4 regions of the Pantoea sp. SGAir0418 genome follow, and region 2 is predicted to be linked to each of the others. Evidence: predicted binding sites of a transcription regulator. Region 2 holds the regulator's gene; each other region holds the start of a gene.
What was found. The regulator CRP, encoded in region 2, controls carbon source genes, mostly activating them, when cyclic AMP is high. The targets are predictions, from matches to a motif close to ATGTGANNNNNNTCACAT.

Region 1 (3,719 bases), 1.2 Mb from region 2:
ACATTCTGCTTGGTGGCGTTTTGCAGCATGTCTTCAATGCGGTCGCGGTTGTTGTAGGAGATAAACACCCCGCGCGCGCGACGGTAAATTTCAGAGAAGTGCTCGCACGCCGCGCCAACCGTTGGGGTGTAGATGATCGGCATCATCTCTTCCAGGTGGTTGTCCAGCAGGCGATAGAATAGCGTTTCGTTGGTGTCCTGGATGTTGCGCAGGTAGACGTGCTTGTCGTTATTGTTTTTGAAGTCCAGGAACTGACGCCAGGCGCGCTCGGCCTGCTCTTCGATGGTTTCTACGGCGTCTGGCAGCAGGCCATTGAGGTTAAATTCGTTACGTTCTTCCAGCGAGAAGGCGCTGCCTTTGTTCAACAGCGGAAATTCCAGCAGGATCGGACCCGCGTAAGGAATATACAGCGGACGTTTACTTTCGTACTCGAGTTCCATGCAGTGTTTGCTCCGGTTGCAGTGTTTTCTGACGTGTCGCCAGCAAGAAGGTAACGCCAGACCCGTTTATTGTGAAGTTCTGGCGCCCGATCCTATGAAAATTCCTGCAGATGTACAGCTTTTGTTAATAGAAGGTCACAAAAGCGGTAAAAGGATCACTAAACTGTTGGTTTCGAAACTAAAGTAACTGAGAAATTGCTGCAGCCGAGCGCGGCGAGGGTGGTGCGGGTGGCATCAAACTGGCTCAGCGTGGCGTCGGCGCTTTCTGCCAGCACTGCCTGCTGAATCTCTTCCAGCGCTTCGTTGTGCATGTTCATCAGAATCAGCGCGGCCTGTAATGGCGGCAGGCTCGGGTTAAAGGCGGCATTTTCGGCATAGCGCCCGGTGTAAATCTGGCCGCTGCGGCTCTGCAACGCCACGCCGCTATAACTCTGGCTATAAGGTGCATGGCTGCGGCTGGCGGCATCAATCGCGGCCTGCTGCAGCGCATCGCCCTGCGGCAGGAAACCGTGGTCGACCGGCGTCAGCAGCCGTTCGCTGATATTGAGATCGGCCGGGCCAAAGGCATCCGGTAAATAGTCGGCCAGCGTGCTGACCGCGCGGCCCGGCAGGCTGATGCGAATCGCCGTACCGCTATTCAGTTCATTCATAAACTGGCGGCAGTGCCCGCACGGCGTGTAGTTGACGGTAATGGTCGCCAGCTGCGCTTCGCCCCGCAGCCAGGCATGCGTGACTGCGCTCTGCTCGGCGTGGACCGTTTGCTGCAGCGGCGCATGTAAAAACTCCATGTTGGCACCGAAATACCAGTGGCCACTGATGCCGCGCGCAATAGCGCCCACGTTAAAGTGCGAAACCGGTGCCACGGCACAACAGGCGGCAATCGGCAGCAGTGCGAGTGCCAGCGCATCATCATCCAGACCGGTTGCCTGTTGCAGCTGAGCCACTTCCTGCGGTCGCAGCACGCCATGAAAATCAGCAGCGTCCAGCAGCGGCTGAAGCGCGCTCTGCAGCGCAGCGGGCAGGGCAGAGAAAGCGGAAGTGAATCGTGCATGCATGATGTTATGGCCTCATTAACTCGTCAGCGGCGGAGCGCCGCCTCAAGGTTTATATGTGATCCATGTCGCTATGACAATGCAAGCTGATTGGCTTGTTTCAACTTTGCGAGATCTCTCGCAAGTTTTACCCCAGTAAGCGCATCAGCAAAGGAAAAATGAAAGGCGCCAGTAACGAGGTGATGATGCCGCAGATTACCAGCGCCAGTGAACTGAAGGCGCCTTCCTGATAGTCAATCTCCGCGGCGCGCGCTGTGCCGAGCGCATGTGACGCGTTGCCAATCGCCAGCCCGCGTGATGACTTGCTGCGCACTTTAAACAGATTCAGCAGCATGTGACCAAACACCGCGCCCAGCACGCCAGCAATCAATACACAAATGGCGCTGATGGCGGGAATACCGTGTAGCGAGCCCGACACTGCCATGGCGATGGGCGTGGTCACCGACTTCGGCAGGATGGTGGCTGCGATTTCCGGCGTCGCCCCCATCCACAGCGCGATCGCCGTGCCGGACACCATGGCGGTAATGCTGCCGATAAAACAGACGCTGATGATGGTTTTCCAGCGCGCGCGAATCTGGTGCATTTGCTCATACAACGGCAGCGCCAGCGCCACCACGGCGGGCTGTAGCAGCTGATTAAGCAGCGCGCTGCCAGCAAAATAGCGCGCGTAGGGCAGGTGCGTCAGCAGCAGCAGTGGAATAATGATCGCCATGGCCACCAGCAGCGGATTGACGATGGAGAGGTTGATTCTGGCTGCCAGACGGCGTGCCAGCAGATACGCCACCACAGTAAGCGGCAGTGACCACCAGGCGTCACTCATGGCCGGACTCCTTCGGACGCTGCAGGCGCTCGGCGCTCAGGCCGACAATCAGCAACACCAGCAGGGTGCTGACCATACAGGAGACGACAATCGGGCCAAACTGTGCGCTGAGGATATCGGTGTAGCCCATCACGCCAACGCTGATCGGCACAAACAGCAGCGCCATGTAGCGGATCAATAGCTGACAGCCGGGTTTCACCCACGTTACCGGGATAATCTGCAGCGCCAGCAGGGTAAACAGTAACAGCATGCCAAGGATGCTGCCGGGAATGGTAAATGGCAGCAGGGCAGCAAGGCCGTTGCCGGCGTACAGCGCGGCATAGACGATGGCAAAGGCGCGCAGATAGCGCCAGCAGGCAGATAGCACGGTGGGCATGTCAGGCTCCTGTTTTCGTGGCGCTTCATCATACGCATTAAGCGCTTAGCGTGCTAGCGATCACACTGGAATGCAGATTCAGGATTTCAACACCTTTGCTTTGAAGCTGCGCAAAGCGGCGTAAGCTGGTGGGCAGAGCGAAGGAGCAGCGATGAACCACACCGTGCAACCGCAGCGCGCGCTGCGAAAGGCGATGCCGCAAGCGGAGCAAAAACTATGGCGCTATTTACGCAACCGAAATGTGTGTGGCGCGAAGTTTCGCCGCCAGCATCCAGTAGGAGGGTACATCGTTGATTTTGCCTGCGTTGAGCAATCGCTGATCGTGGAACTGGATGGTGGACAGCACAATGCGCCTGAAGATCAGGCTTACGATGCCCGGCGCACGGCGTATTTACAGCGCTGCGGCTGGCGCGTAATTCGTTTCTGGAATCACCAGGTGTTTAATGAATTTGAGGCGGTAATGGCGGAGATTTATCGCTGTCTGATGTTGGCGCGATAAGCGCGGTGCGGTTTTCCCCTCACCCCAGCCCTCTCCCGCAGGCGGGAGAGGGTTAGGGTGAGGGCCAGCGCGCACCAACCCTTACTACACCGGCATAGCCGGCTGGGCACCGCTATCCACTGTCAGCACAAAGCTGCGCTTCTGGAATCATCAGGTGTTTAATGAATTTGAGGCGGTGATAGCGGAGATTTATCGCTGTCTGATGTTAGCGCGATGAGCGCGGTGCGGTTTTCCCCTCACCCCAGCCCTCTCCCGCAGGCGGGAGAGGGGGTAGTCTTATACGGGGTTTTGCTATGTGCAGGTCTGGCTCTGAACCCAACCCCCGCACTCAGCAGTTCCCTCTCCCGCTTGCGGGAGAGGAGGTAGCCTTGTGTGGTGTTTTGCTATGTGCAGGTCTGGCTCTGAACCCAACCCCCGCACTCAGCGGTTCCCTCTCCCGTAAGCGGGAGAGGGTTAGGGTGAGGGCCAGCGCGCACCACCCCTTACTTCACCGGCATACCCGGCTGGGCACCGCTATCCACTGACAGCACAA
Region 2 (3,719 bases):
ATCCAGTCATAGCCGTTACCGGTTCCAGCGGCGCCGGAACCACCACCACCAGTCTCGCCTTCCGTAAAATTTTCCAGCAGCTGGATCTGCACGCGGCGGAAGTAGAAGGCGACAGTTTCCATCGCTATACCCGTCCGGAAATGGACATGGCGATTCGTAAGGCGCGCGACCTCGGGCGTCACATCAGCTACTTTGGCCCGGAAGCCAACGACTTCGGCCTGCTGGAGCAGACTTTCCGCGACTATGGTCAGAGCGGACTCGGCCAGTCGCGCAAATATCTGCACACCTACGATGAAGCGGTGCCGTGGAATCAGGTGCCGGGCACGTTTACACCCTGGCAGCCGCTGCCGGAAAACACCGATGTGCTGTTCTATGAAGGCCTGCACGGCGGCGTGGTGACGCAGCAGCATAACGTGGCTGAACACGTCGATCTGCTGGTTGGCGTGGTACCGATTGTTAATCTGGAGTGGATTCAGAAACTGGTACGCGACACCAGCGAGCGCGGCCATTCGCGCGAAGCGGTGATGGATTCGGTGGTGCGTTCGATGGAAGACTACATCAACTACATCACGCCGCAGTTTTCCCGCACGCACCTCAACTTCCAGCGCGTGCCGACCGTGGATACCTCGAACCCGTTTGCCGCGCGTGAAATCCCGTCGCTGGATGAGAGCTTTGTGGTGATCCATTTTCGCGGCCTGGAGGGCATCGCTTTTCCTTATTTACTGGCGATGATCCAGGGCTCGTTTATTTCCCACATGAATACGCTGGTGGTGCCGGGCGGCAAGATGGGACTGGCGATGGAGTTGATCATGACGCCGCTGGTGCAGCGGTTGATTGAAGGAAAACGTATTGAATAGCGCAGGCTAATACGCCAGTTTCGCCGTGAGGAACTGAGATCGGGAGCGCAGGGCCGCGCTCCCGGCTGGATTACAGCTCCACCACTTCGTAGCTGTGCGTTATCTCGACGCCCTTGCCCAGCATGATCGCGACCGAGCAGTACTTCTCCGCGGACAGATCCACCGCGCGCGCTACCGCTTTATCGCTCAGCGCTTTGCCGCTGACAATAAAATGCAGATTGATATGCGTAAAAATGCGTGGCGCTTCTTCGCGGCGTTCCGAGGTCAGTTTGACTTCACAATCGGCGACATCGTTGCGCCCCTTTTGCAGAATCGACACCACGTCAATCGCGCTGCAGCCGCCCGCAGCCATCAACACCATCTCCATCGGGCTGGGCGCTTTATCACCGGAATTGCCGTCCATTAATACCTGATGACCGGATGAGGATTCTCCGAGAAAGGTCAGCCCTTCCACCCATTTCACTCGTGCCTGCATTATTCTTTCTCCTGAAGCGGCGGTTTTGCCGCCAGAGTACGCTTTCACCTGACAAACAGCAATGCAGACGCATCCCCCACCTGCTGAAGCGAGACAACAGGAGACAGGTTGCAAAAGCTATGCTACAAACAGTGCTGAAAATATTTTCGTCACGAAAGACGAAAGCGGGACGAATCAAAAGCATCGCTTACGAATCCACCCCCGAATAACTGTCCCTCACGGGAAACGCTGGACGATTTCACCGCCTGACAGGGAAAACTGCCCCCTGTATTTTGGGCACGATTACAACAGAGGATAATAGCGAATGGTTCTCGGCAAACCGCAAACAGACCCTACACTCGAATGGTTCCTGTCCCATTGCCATATTCACAAATATCCATCCAAAAGCACCCTCATCCATCAGGGTGAGAAAGCGGAAACGCTGTACTACATCGTGAAAGGTTCCGTCGCGGTACTGATTAAAGATGAAGAAGGCAAAGAGATGATTCTCTCCTACCTCAATCAGGGGGATTTCATCGGTGAGCTCGGCCTGTTTGAAGAGGGCCAGGAGCGTAGCGCCTGGGTACGTGCGAAAACCGCCTGCGAAGTGGCTGAAATTTCCTACAAAAAATTCCGTCAGCTGATTCAGGTCAATCCGGATATTTTAATGCGCCTGTCGGCGCAGATGGCGCGTCGCCTGCAGGTAACATCTGAAAAAGTCGGCAACCTTGCCTTCCTCGATGTGACCGGCCGTATCGCGCAAACGCTGCTCAACCTGGCGAAACAGCCTGATGCCATGACCCACCCGGACGGTATGCAGATCAAAATCACCCGTCAGGAGATTGGTCAGATCGTGGGCTGCTCACGCGAAACCGTGGGTCGTATCCTGAAAATGCTGGAAGATCAGAACCTGATCTCTGCACACGGCAAAACCATCGTCGTTTACGGCACCCGCTGATTTCTTCTCACCTACGGCGTGATGGCAACATCGCGCCGTTTCTGTTTACGATGAGCTGATGTGGCGTCGAATCATCTATCATCCGGAAGTTAACTATGCGCTGCGGCAAACGCTGGTGCTGTGCCTGCCTGTGGCGCTCGGCTGGCTGTTTGGCGATCTGCAAAAAGGGCTGCTGTTCTCCCTGGTGCCGGCCTGCTGCAACATCGCCGGTCTGGATACGCCACACAAGCGGTTCTTCAAACGGCTGATTGTCGGCGGCGCACTGTTCGCCAGCGGCAGTTTTCTGATTCAGTACCTCACGGCTTACGCTGTGCCGCTGCCGCTGATTCTGCTGGTGTTGCCGCTGCTGGTGGGCGTGACCGGTGAAATCAGCCCGCTGCATGGTCGTTTGCTGCCCGGCACGCTGATCGCCGCCATCTTTACCTTAAGCCTCGTCGGCCGTATGCCGATGTGGGTCCCGCCGCTGCTGTATATCGGCGGGACGCTGTGGTACGGGCTGTTTAACTGGTTCTGGTTCTGGCTGTGGAAAGAGCAGCCGATGCGCGAGACCCTCAGCCTGCTGTACCGCGAGCTGGCCGATTACTGCGACGCCAAATACACCCTGCTGACGCAGCTGACCGATCCGGAAAAAGCGCTGCCGCCGCTACTGGCGCGCCAGCAGAAAGCGGTCGATCTGATCACCACCTGCTACCAGCAGATGCATATGCTGTCCGCCAGCCGTGATAACAGCCATAAACGCCTGACGCGCGCTTTCCAGGTCGCGCTCGATCTGCAGGAACATATCTCGGTCAGCCTGCACCAGCCGGAAGAGGTGCAAAAGCTGGTGGAGCAGAGCCACGCCGAGGCGGTGATCCGCTGGAACGCGAAAATCATTTCGGCACGGCTGCGCGTGCTGGCCGATGCCATTCTCTATCACCAGCTGCCGGAACGCTTCCACATGGAGAAGCCGCTCGGCGCGCTGGAGAAAATTGCCCGGCAGCACCCGGATAATCCGGTCGGTAATTTCTGCCTCTACCATTTCAGCCGCATCGCCCGCGTGCTGCGCACGCAGAAGCCACTGTACACCCGCGACCTGATGGCCGATCGCCAGCGCCGCCTGCCGCTGCTGCCGGCGCTGCGCAGCTACCTGTCGCTGAAATCTGCCGCGCTGCGGACGGCGGCGCGCTTCGCGGTGATGCTAATGTTCGGCAGCGCGCTGGCGCTGTTCTTCAATATTCCCAAGCCTTACTGGATTCTGATGACCATCATGTTTGTCAGCCAGAACGGCTACAGCGCCACGCGCGTGCGCATTCAGCACCGGGCGCTCGGCACCTTCGCCGGCTTGCTGATCGCCGCGGCGTCGCTGCGCTTTGCTGTTCCGGAGTCGATTGCCCTGCTGACCATGCTGGTCATCACGCTCGCCAGCTATCTGATCACGCGTAAATATTATGGCTGGTCGATGATTGGCTTT
Region 3 (3,719 bases), 500 kb from region 2:
GAAAGGGCGGGCATGTCCGCCCCGGAAAGTGGGGACGGGCTTGCCCGCCCCAGGGAAGTTAAAACCGCGAATTACGCGTTGGCAGTGCTGCCAGACAGCAGATCCAGCACGTCCTGCACGCTGGTGGTGTTCGCCAGCTTCTCGATTACGCTGTCGTCATCGAGCGCATTGGTCAGGCTGGTGATCACCTGAATGTGTTCGTTATTGCGTGCGGCAATACCAATCACCAGTCGCGCGACTTCGTCCGGCTCATCGCCAAACTGCACGCCAGCCGGATACTGGCAGAATACAACGCCGGTTTTCAGCACGCGGTCTTTGGCTTCGACGGTGCCGTGCGGCACGGCGATGGATTCACCGAGGTAAGTTGGCGTCAGCTGCTCGCGCGCCAGCATCGCTTCAACGTATTCCGGCTGCACGTAGCCACCTTTCACCAGCTGCTCGCCGGCGAAGCGAATCGCCTGCTCTTTATTGCTGGCGCTCAGGCCGAGGAACACGTTGTCAGCGCCCAGTTTGAACAGGTGCGCGCTGCCGTCGTCATAGCTGTCTGCCAGCGCGGTCTGTACCGTTTCACGGTGGGCTTCGCTGCGGTTCGCCGCCACCAGACGCTCAGTCAGGTTGGTGTACAGCGCGCTGTCGAGGAAGTTGTTCAGCGAGATGTGCTGCGCCTGTGGCGCCTGACGCATCGCACGTTCGGTCAGATCGCGGTGAGTAATCACCAGATCAACATCGCCCGGCAGCGAGTTAATCGCGCTGTTGGTCACAGAGATATTGCTCAGGCCCGCATCCTGCACCTTCTTGCGCAGCACGCCTGCACCCATCGCGCTGGAGCCCATACCGGCATCACAGGCGACGATGATTTTGCGCACGTGGCTGACGTCAACGCTGCTGGCATCGGCTACCACCGGTGAACCGGCAACGGCCTGGCCTTTTGACTGCGCTTTCATGTCTTTCATGCGCTGGGTCGCCGCTTCGATATCGTCTTCTTCTTTTACTTTGCTGGTTTTCAGCAGAATCGAGGAGACCACGAAGGAGACGGCGAAAGCCGCAACGATAGCCGCGATGTTAGCGAAGTAAGCGCCTTTTGGCGTCATCGCCAGCACGGCCAGAATCGAACCTGGTGAGGCCGGTGATACCAGACCGCCGTTCAGCAGCGTCAGGGTGAACACGCCGGTCATACCGCCGAGGATCACTGCCAGCAGCAGGCGCGGCGCCATCAGCACGTACGGGAAGTAGATTTCGTGGATACCGCCAAGGAAGTGGATGATCGCTGCACCGCCCGCCGACTGCTTGGCGCTGCCGCGGCCGAAGATCATATAAGCAACCAGCACGCCCATACCCGGACCCGGGTTCGCTTCAATCAGGAAGAAGATCGATTTGCCCGCTTCGCTGGCCTGCTGGATACCCAGCGGCGAGAAGATACCGTGGTTGATGGCGTTATTGAGGAACAGGATTTTCGCCGGTTCAACAAAGATTGAGGTCAGCGGCAGCAGGTTGTTCTGCACCATCAGGTTTACGCCGGCGGCGAGAATGTGTGACAGACCTTCTACCAGCGGACCGATAGCGAGGAAGGCCAGCAGCGCCAGCAGCATACCGATAATACCGGCCGAGAAGTTGTTGACCAGCATCTCGAAGCCGCTTTTGATTTTGCCGTCAACCGCGCGGTCAAACGACTTAATCGCCCAGCCGCCCAGCGGACCGGCAATCATCGAGCCAAGGAACATCGGCATATCGGCACCGACGATCACGCCCATGGTGGTGATGGCACCGACCACGCCGCCGCGATCGCCACCCACCAGACGACCACCGGTGAAGCCGATGAGCAACGGCAGCAGGTAGGTAATCATCGGGCCGACCAGTTTGGCCAGCGTTTCGTTAGGAATCCATCCGGTTGGAATGAACAGTGCTGTGATGATACCCCAGGCGATAAACGCACCGATGTTTGGCATCACCATATTACTCAGAAAGCGACCAAAGCTCTGAACCTTGACCTTGACTGATGAGGACATAAACCCACCCCTTATTGAGACGCGCTGCAATAAGAGAGCGCGTTTGTTTTTGTTAAGACGTTACGGCGGGGGCCGTGGCATTACTGTATGCACGCGGACTCTAGCACTAGTTGATTACACTGCGTAGCGTCAGGAAAAAGTGTGATGTATATCACGCTAAATTGGGGTGGGCAGGGGGATTAAAGGTGACTTTGATCACAAAAATACCCTGTAAGAAAGCAACGCTGGCGAAAAAATGCGCGCAACAGCGGTAGGAATGTGACAAAAATCACCTTTCACCTGGGCCGGTTTGTTTCACAAATGTGATTGAGATCACAAACTATTTTTGGTTGAAAATGCGCCAGATCACACTCTGTGCTGACAGAAAAAGGCGATGTAAGGAAGTGACGAAAATCTGAAAAAGCGGGCAGGGGAGAACTGCCCGCTGAGCGGCTTACTGCAAACCGCCCTGTACGGCATTTTGTGCCTGGGTCAGCGCCTGCGTGTTGCTGGCGAGATTGCTCATCAGCGTGTTGTACTGCGTGGCCTGCTCCTGCGTCGGGAACTGAACGCCGCCGTCATTGAAGCTGACGCGCGCGCCCTGCGACTGCAGATAATCGCCGGCCTGAACTGCCGACTGGCTCAGCGCCTGCAGCTGCGGCAGCAGCGGGATCAGCGTGCTGGCTGGCTGCGTCACCACTTTGGCGTACACGCTGTCGTACACTTTCTTCAAATCGTCTGGCTGCTTCAGCGTGGCTTTGCTGCTGTCGGCCTGCATTTTGGCGCTCTGAATCTGCTGCGTCAGCACGCTCAGATTGCCGCTTGCCTGGCGCAGGCTGTCGCGGCGTGTCAGATAATCCTGCGGCACGCGGATGGCCGCCAGCTCATCAACCACCGGGCGCATGCCCTGATCCACCGCCTGATTCACCTGCTGCGAGAAGCCATACAGGATGGCGTAATCACTGGCGTAGTTACCGAAGGTTTGCTTCTGGTTTTCGCTCAGGCTGGGCAGATGTTCACCGCTGCGCATCACGGTGTTTTGCAGAAAATCAGTAAAGGCTTTGCGCTGATCGCCCTCTTTATCGCCGCAGGCGGTAAGCTGCAGCACAAGTAGCACGCCGGCCAGCAGCATGCCGCTACGCATCCAGATGCGGGAAATTCCTGACGCCATAATTCAACTCCTGTTGTGACGATGGCTAAATTCGATTCGCTGGGAAAGGTCCTAAAGAATAGTGCAATGGCCCCGGCTGTACAACGGCTGGTCTGCAGTGCTTCACGCTGGTGCGTGCCTGCTGCACAACTGTGCAGCGCAGCCTGCCTGCGAGCGCAGCGCTGTGCAATAACGCATGTAATTCAGGCTGATAGCAACCTGGCATTGATATTGCCTGCTTTCTGGCAGATGCAGGAGCGATCGCGGGCAACCGACGTCGCCACACAATTTGCAATGGGTCACTAGGGTTCCGATCGCGAGATGCTGGTCCGAGAGTGACCGACCGTCCTCTGACGGTTACACGGCGGGAAAAAAGCCCGGGAGGAAAGCGAGAACGTTGCTCGCCGCCTCCTGCCTGATTTTCGTCCGTTAACGCCAGAGGAATCATCATGATTAAAGCCTGTCTGCGCCTGCTGCTGATTTGCAGCGTCGCCCTGTTCAGCGTTCCGTCGCTGGCCGCCGCTAAACCTTCCTTTAAGCTTTGCTGGTCCATCTACGCTGGCTGGATGCCGTGGGATTACGCC
Region 4 (3,719 bases), 360 kb from region 2:
CATCAGCGGCATGGCCACCAGCCACGGCAGCAGGCTGCTCAGTGCCAGATCGCGCGTCATATCATCGCGATATTCCCACTCCTGTCCGACCACCACGCGCCACTGCTTATCGGCTGACGTCAGCCACAGCAGCCGCCAGCGATCGTCATCGCCGCGCAGGCGACCATCGTGGAAGCCGTCACGATCCGCTGTAAACTGCAAATCGCGGCCGTTTTCGCCGTCGTTCAGCAGCGGTTTGCCGTCGGCGCTGAACAGCGCAAAGGCCAGCGCGTCGTCATCCTGATCGCCGCGATGGTGGCGCAGAATCGCTTTGGTTTTTGGCAGCGAGGCGGCCTGCAGGCGACTGGCATCCAGCGCCAGCAGGCGTTTGGCGAACAGCATCTGCTGGGTATCAAACAGCTCATTAACGGTGTCGCGCGTCTGCTGCCATGCGCTAAAGGTGGCGCTGGCTCCACACAGAATAATTAACAGCAGAAAGCCAATGGCCAGTCGCAGGAACAGACTCATTCTGCCGCTCCCAGCGTGTAGCCAATACCGTGCACGGTGCGGATGAACTGACTGCCGAGCTTTTTACGCAGATGGTGGATGTGCACTTCGACCGCGTTACTGGAGACGTCGTCGTCCCAGTTGTACAGTTTCTCCTCCAGCTGTGCGCGCGTCAGTACGCGACCGGGATTGCGCAGGAACAGCTCCAGCAGCGCCAGCTCACGGCTTTTCAGGCTGAGCGGTTCGCCATCAAACGTCACGCTGTGGCTGCCGGGAGCCATCACCACCCTGCCGTGACGCAGCTCCGGCTGCAGCTGACCGTGACGGCGACGAATCAGCGCCTGCAGACGTGCGGCCACCTCCGTCAGCGCAAACGGCTTACACAGATAGTCGTCGGCACCGAGTTGCAGGCCCTGCACGCGCTGGTCCAGCGCATCGCGTGCAGTGAGGATCAGCACCGGGACATCCGCGCCCTGCTCACGCCACTGACGCAGGATGTCCAGCCCGTCGCGCTCCGGCAGCGACAGGTCCAGCACCACGGCATCCCACGGTGCCGCGTTGAGCGCCTGAAATCCGGCTTCGCCGCTGACAAACCAGTCGACGCTGAAACCCAGTTTGGTCAGGCCGACCTTCAGGCCATCGCCAATCAGCGTATCGTCTTCAATTAATAAAATGCGCATGCGTTTCTCCCGGTTATCTGGGGGTTTATACGAAGCAGATGCGCGCTTGTACAGCGTCATTCGCCCGTTTTGGCTTATTTTTCCCCTCTTTTTTTCCCTTAAGATCCTGTTAAGAACCCTGTGGTGAAATAGCTCCCGTAATCCGCACAGACATGGAAATGAGGTGAAAAATGAAAAAGAGTGCAGCGCTGTTCGCCATTATCGCCCTGGCAGCAACCCCGGTGTTAGCCGCCCAGCAGGGTGGCTTTGTCGACCCTAACGCGCCAGCCGCTCAGGCTAAAGCCGGCGGTTTTAAGGCCGATAACAGCAGTGTGGTGACGGTAAAACAGGCCGAAGAGATGAAGGATGACAGCTGGATCACCGTGCGCGGCCAGCTTGATAAGCAGATCGGCGATGAAGATTATCTGTTCCGCGACAGCAGCGGCAGCATGAAAGTGGAGATCGACCACAAACGCTGGAACGGCCAGACCATTACGCCGAAGGATCAGGTCGAGCTGACCGGCGAACTGGATAAGGATTTCAATTCGATTGAACTGGACGTTAAACAGGTGCGTAAACTGCCCTAACCTCCCCTGCGGAGCCACGTCGCGGGCTCCGCCATCCCGCCAAACTCAAATTTTCCCCGGCCCAGGCGAAACGTTTCGATGGCGATCACATTTCCGTGATGCCGTCATTGAGTTGCCATGTACATTTAATACACTGCCAGACAGCGAAACGTTTCGCTGTGGAGTGGAATAAATGAAAAAAGGTCGCCTGTTAAACGCTGAAGTCTCTCATGTGATTGCCCGCCTCGGGCATACCGATACGCTGACGATTGCCGATGCGGGCTTGCCGATCCCGGCCGGTCCACAGCGCATCGATCTGGCGCTGACGCCCGGTACGCCCGATTTTTTACAAGTTGTGGAGGTCATCACGCAGGAGATGCAGGTTGAGAGCGCCCTGATAGCGGAGGAGATCCAACAACACAATCCGCAACTCCACAGCCAGCTGATCGCCGTGCTCGAAGCCTTGCAACAGCACCAGGGGAATGTGATTAGCGTTCGTTACACCAGCCATGAACAGTTCAAACAACACACTCAGCGCAGTCAGGCGGTCATTCGCAGCGGAGAGTGCTCTCCGTATGCGAATGTCATCCTGAGCGCGGGCGTCACTTTCTGAGGCCGCTATGCAACCGTTATTGCAACTCAGGGGAATTGAAAAATCATTTCCCGGCGTGAAGGCGCTCAACGGCGCGTCGCTGGCGGTCTATCCCGGGCGCGTGATGGCGTTAGTGGGAGAGAACGGCGCGGGCAAATCCACCATGATGAAGGTGCTGACCGGCATCTACAGTATGGACGCCGGTTCGCTGCACTGGCTGGGAAAAGAAGTGACGTTCTCCGGGCCGAAAGCGTCTCAGGAAGCCGGCATCGGCATCATCCATCAGGAACTGAACCTGATCCCGCAGCTGACCGTTGCGGAAAATATTTTCCTCGGCCGTGAATTCGTTAACCGCTTTGGCCGCATCGACTGGAAACAGATGTATGCCGCGGCGGATGCGCTGTTAAAGCGCCTCAATCTGCGCTTCAGCAGCCACAAGCTGGTGGGCGATCTGTCGATTGGCGACCAGCAAATGGTAGAGATTGCCAAAGTACTCAGCTTCGAGTCGCAGGTCATCATTATGGATGAACCGACCGATGCGCTGACCGATACCGAAACCCTGTCGCTGTTCCGCGTCATCAATGAGCTGAAAGCGCAGGGCTGCGGCATTGTTTATATCTCCCACCGCATGAAAGAGATCTTTGAGATTTGCGATGACGTCACCGTGTTCCGCGACGGTCAGTTTATTGCCGAGCGCGCGGTGGGCGATCTCAGCGAAGAGAGCCTGATCGAAATGATGGTTGGCCGCAAGCTTGAGGATCAGTATCCGCATCTCGATCAGACACCGGGCGAGGTGCGGCTGCGGGTCGAGCACGTTAGCGGACCGGGCGTAGAAGATGTCAGCTTTACCCTGCGTAAGGGCGAGATTCTGGGCATCTCCGGTCTGATGGGCGCGGGCCGCACCGAATTAATGAAGGTGCTGTACGGCGCGCTGCCGCGTACGCACGGCAAAGTGACGCTTAACGGCCGCGAGATTGTCACCCGCTCGCCGCAGGACGGCCTGGCCAACGGCATCGTCTATATCTCGGAAGACCGTAAGCGTGACGGGCTGGTGCTCGGGATGTCGGTCAAAGAGAACATGTCGCTGACCGCGCTGCGCTACTTCAGCCGCGCCGATGGCGGCCTGAAGCACGCCGAAGAGCAGCTGGCGGTGGGCGATTTTATTCGCCTGTTCAATGTGAAAACGCCGTCAATGATGCAGCCGATCGGTCTGCTGTCCGGCGGTAATCAGCAAAAAGTGGCGATTGCGCGTGGCCTGATGACGCGCCCGGATGTGCTGATCCTCGACGAGCCGACGCGCGGCGTCGATGTCGGGGCGAAAAAAGAGATCTATCAGTTAATTAACCAGTTTAAAGCCGAAGGGCTGAGCATCATCCTGGTGTCGTCGGAAATGCCGGAAGTGCTGGGCATGAGCGA

Region 1: cdd (cytidine deaminase) is a predicted target of CRP. The motif match lies at 1,549-1,566, and genes of this name have one in related genera.
Region 3: C1N84_RS18180 (PTS mannitol transporter subunit IICBA) is a predicted target of CRP. The motif match lies at 2,146-2,163, and genes of this name have one in related genera.
Region 4: rbsD (D-ribose pyranase) is a predicted target of CRP. The motif match lies at 1,806-1,823, and genes of this name have one in related genera.

Annotation. Positions count from the first base shown of each region.
Region 1 is NZ_CP027911.1:1,481,035-1,484,753, forward strand. Features, by position in the region: gene C1N84_RS06715 (NAD-dependent malic enzyme) at 1-440, opposite strand, end outside; gene cdd (cytidine deaminase) at 599-1,495, opposite strand; gene C1N84_RS06725 (CidB/LrgB family autolysis modulator) at 1,620-2,312, opposite strand; gene C1N84_RS06730 (CidA/LrgA family protein) at 2,305-2,688, opposite strand; gene C1N84_RS06735 (endonuclease domain-containing protein) at 2,840-3,187, shown strand; gene metG (methionine--tRNA ligase) at 3,670-3,719, opposite strand, start outside.
Region 2 is NZ_CP027911.1:306,871-310,589, reverse strand. Features, by position in the region: gene C1N84_RS01320 (phosphoribulokinase) at 1-857, shown strand, start outside; gene C1N84_RS01315 (OsmC family protein) at 928-1,332, opposite strand; gene crp (cAMP-activated global transcriptional regulator CRP) at 1,637-2,269, shown strand; gene C1N84_RS01305 (YccS/YhfK family putative transporter) at 2,328-3,719, shown strand, end outside.
Region 3 is NZ_CP027911.1:3,908,215-3,911,933, reverse strand. Features, by position in the region: gene C1N84_RS18180 (PTS mannitol transporter subunit IICBA) at 72-2,006, opposite strand; gene C1N84_RS18175 (DUF3053 domain-containing protein) at 2,440-3,156, opposite strand; guanidine-I (ykkC/yxkD leader) riboswitch at 3,427-3,521, shown strand; gene C1N84_RS18170 (putative urea ABC transporter substrate-binding protein) at 3,585-3,719, shown strand, end outside.
Region 4 is NZ_CP027911.1:4,046,369-4,050,087, reverse strand. Features, by position in the region: gene qseC (quorum sensing histidine kinase QseC) at 1-507, opposite strand, end outside; gene qseB (quorum sensing response regulator transcription factor QseB) at 504-1,166, opposite strand; gene C1N84_RS18855 (YgiW/YdeI family stress tolerance OB fold protein) at 1,337-1,732, shown strand; gene rbsD (D-ribose pyranase) at 1,905-2,324, shown strand; gene rbsA (ribose ABC transporter ATP-binding protein RbsA) at 2,332-3,719, shown strand, end outside.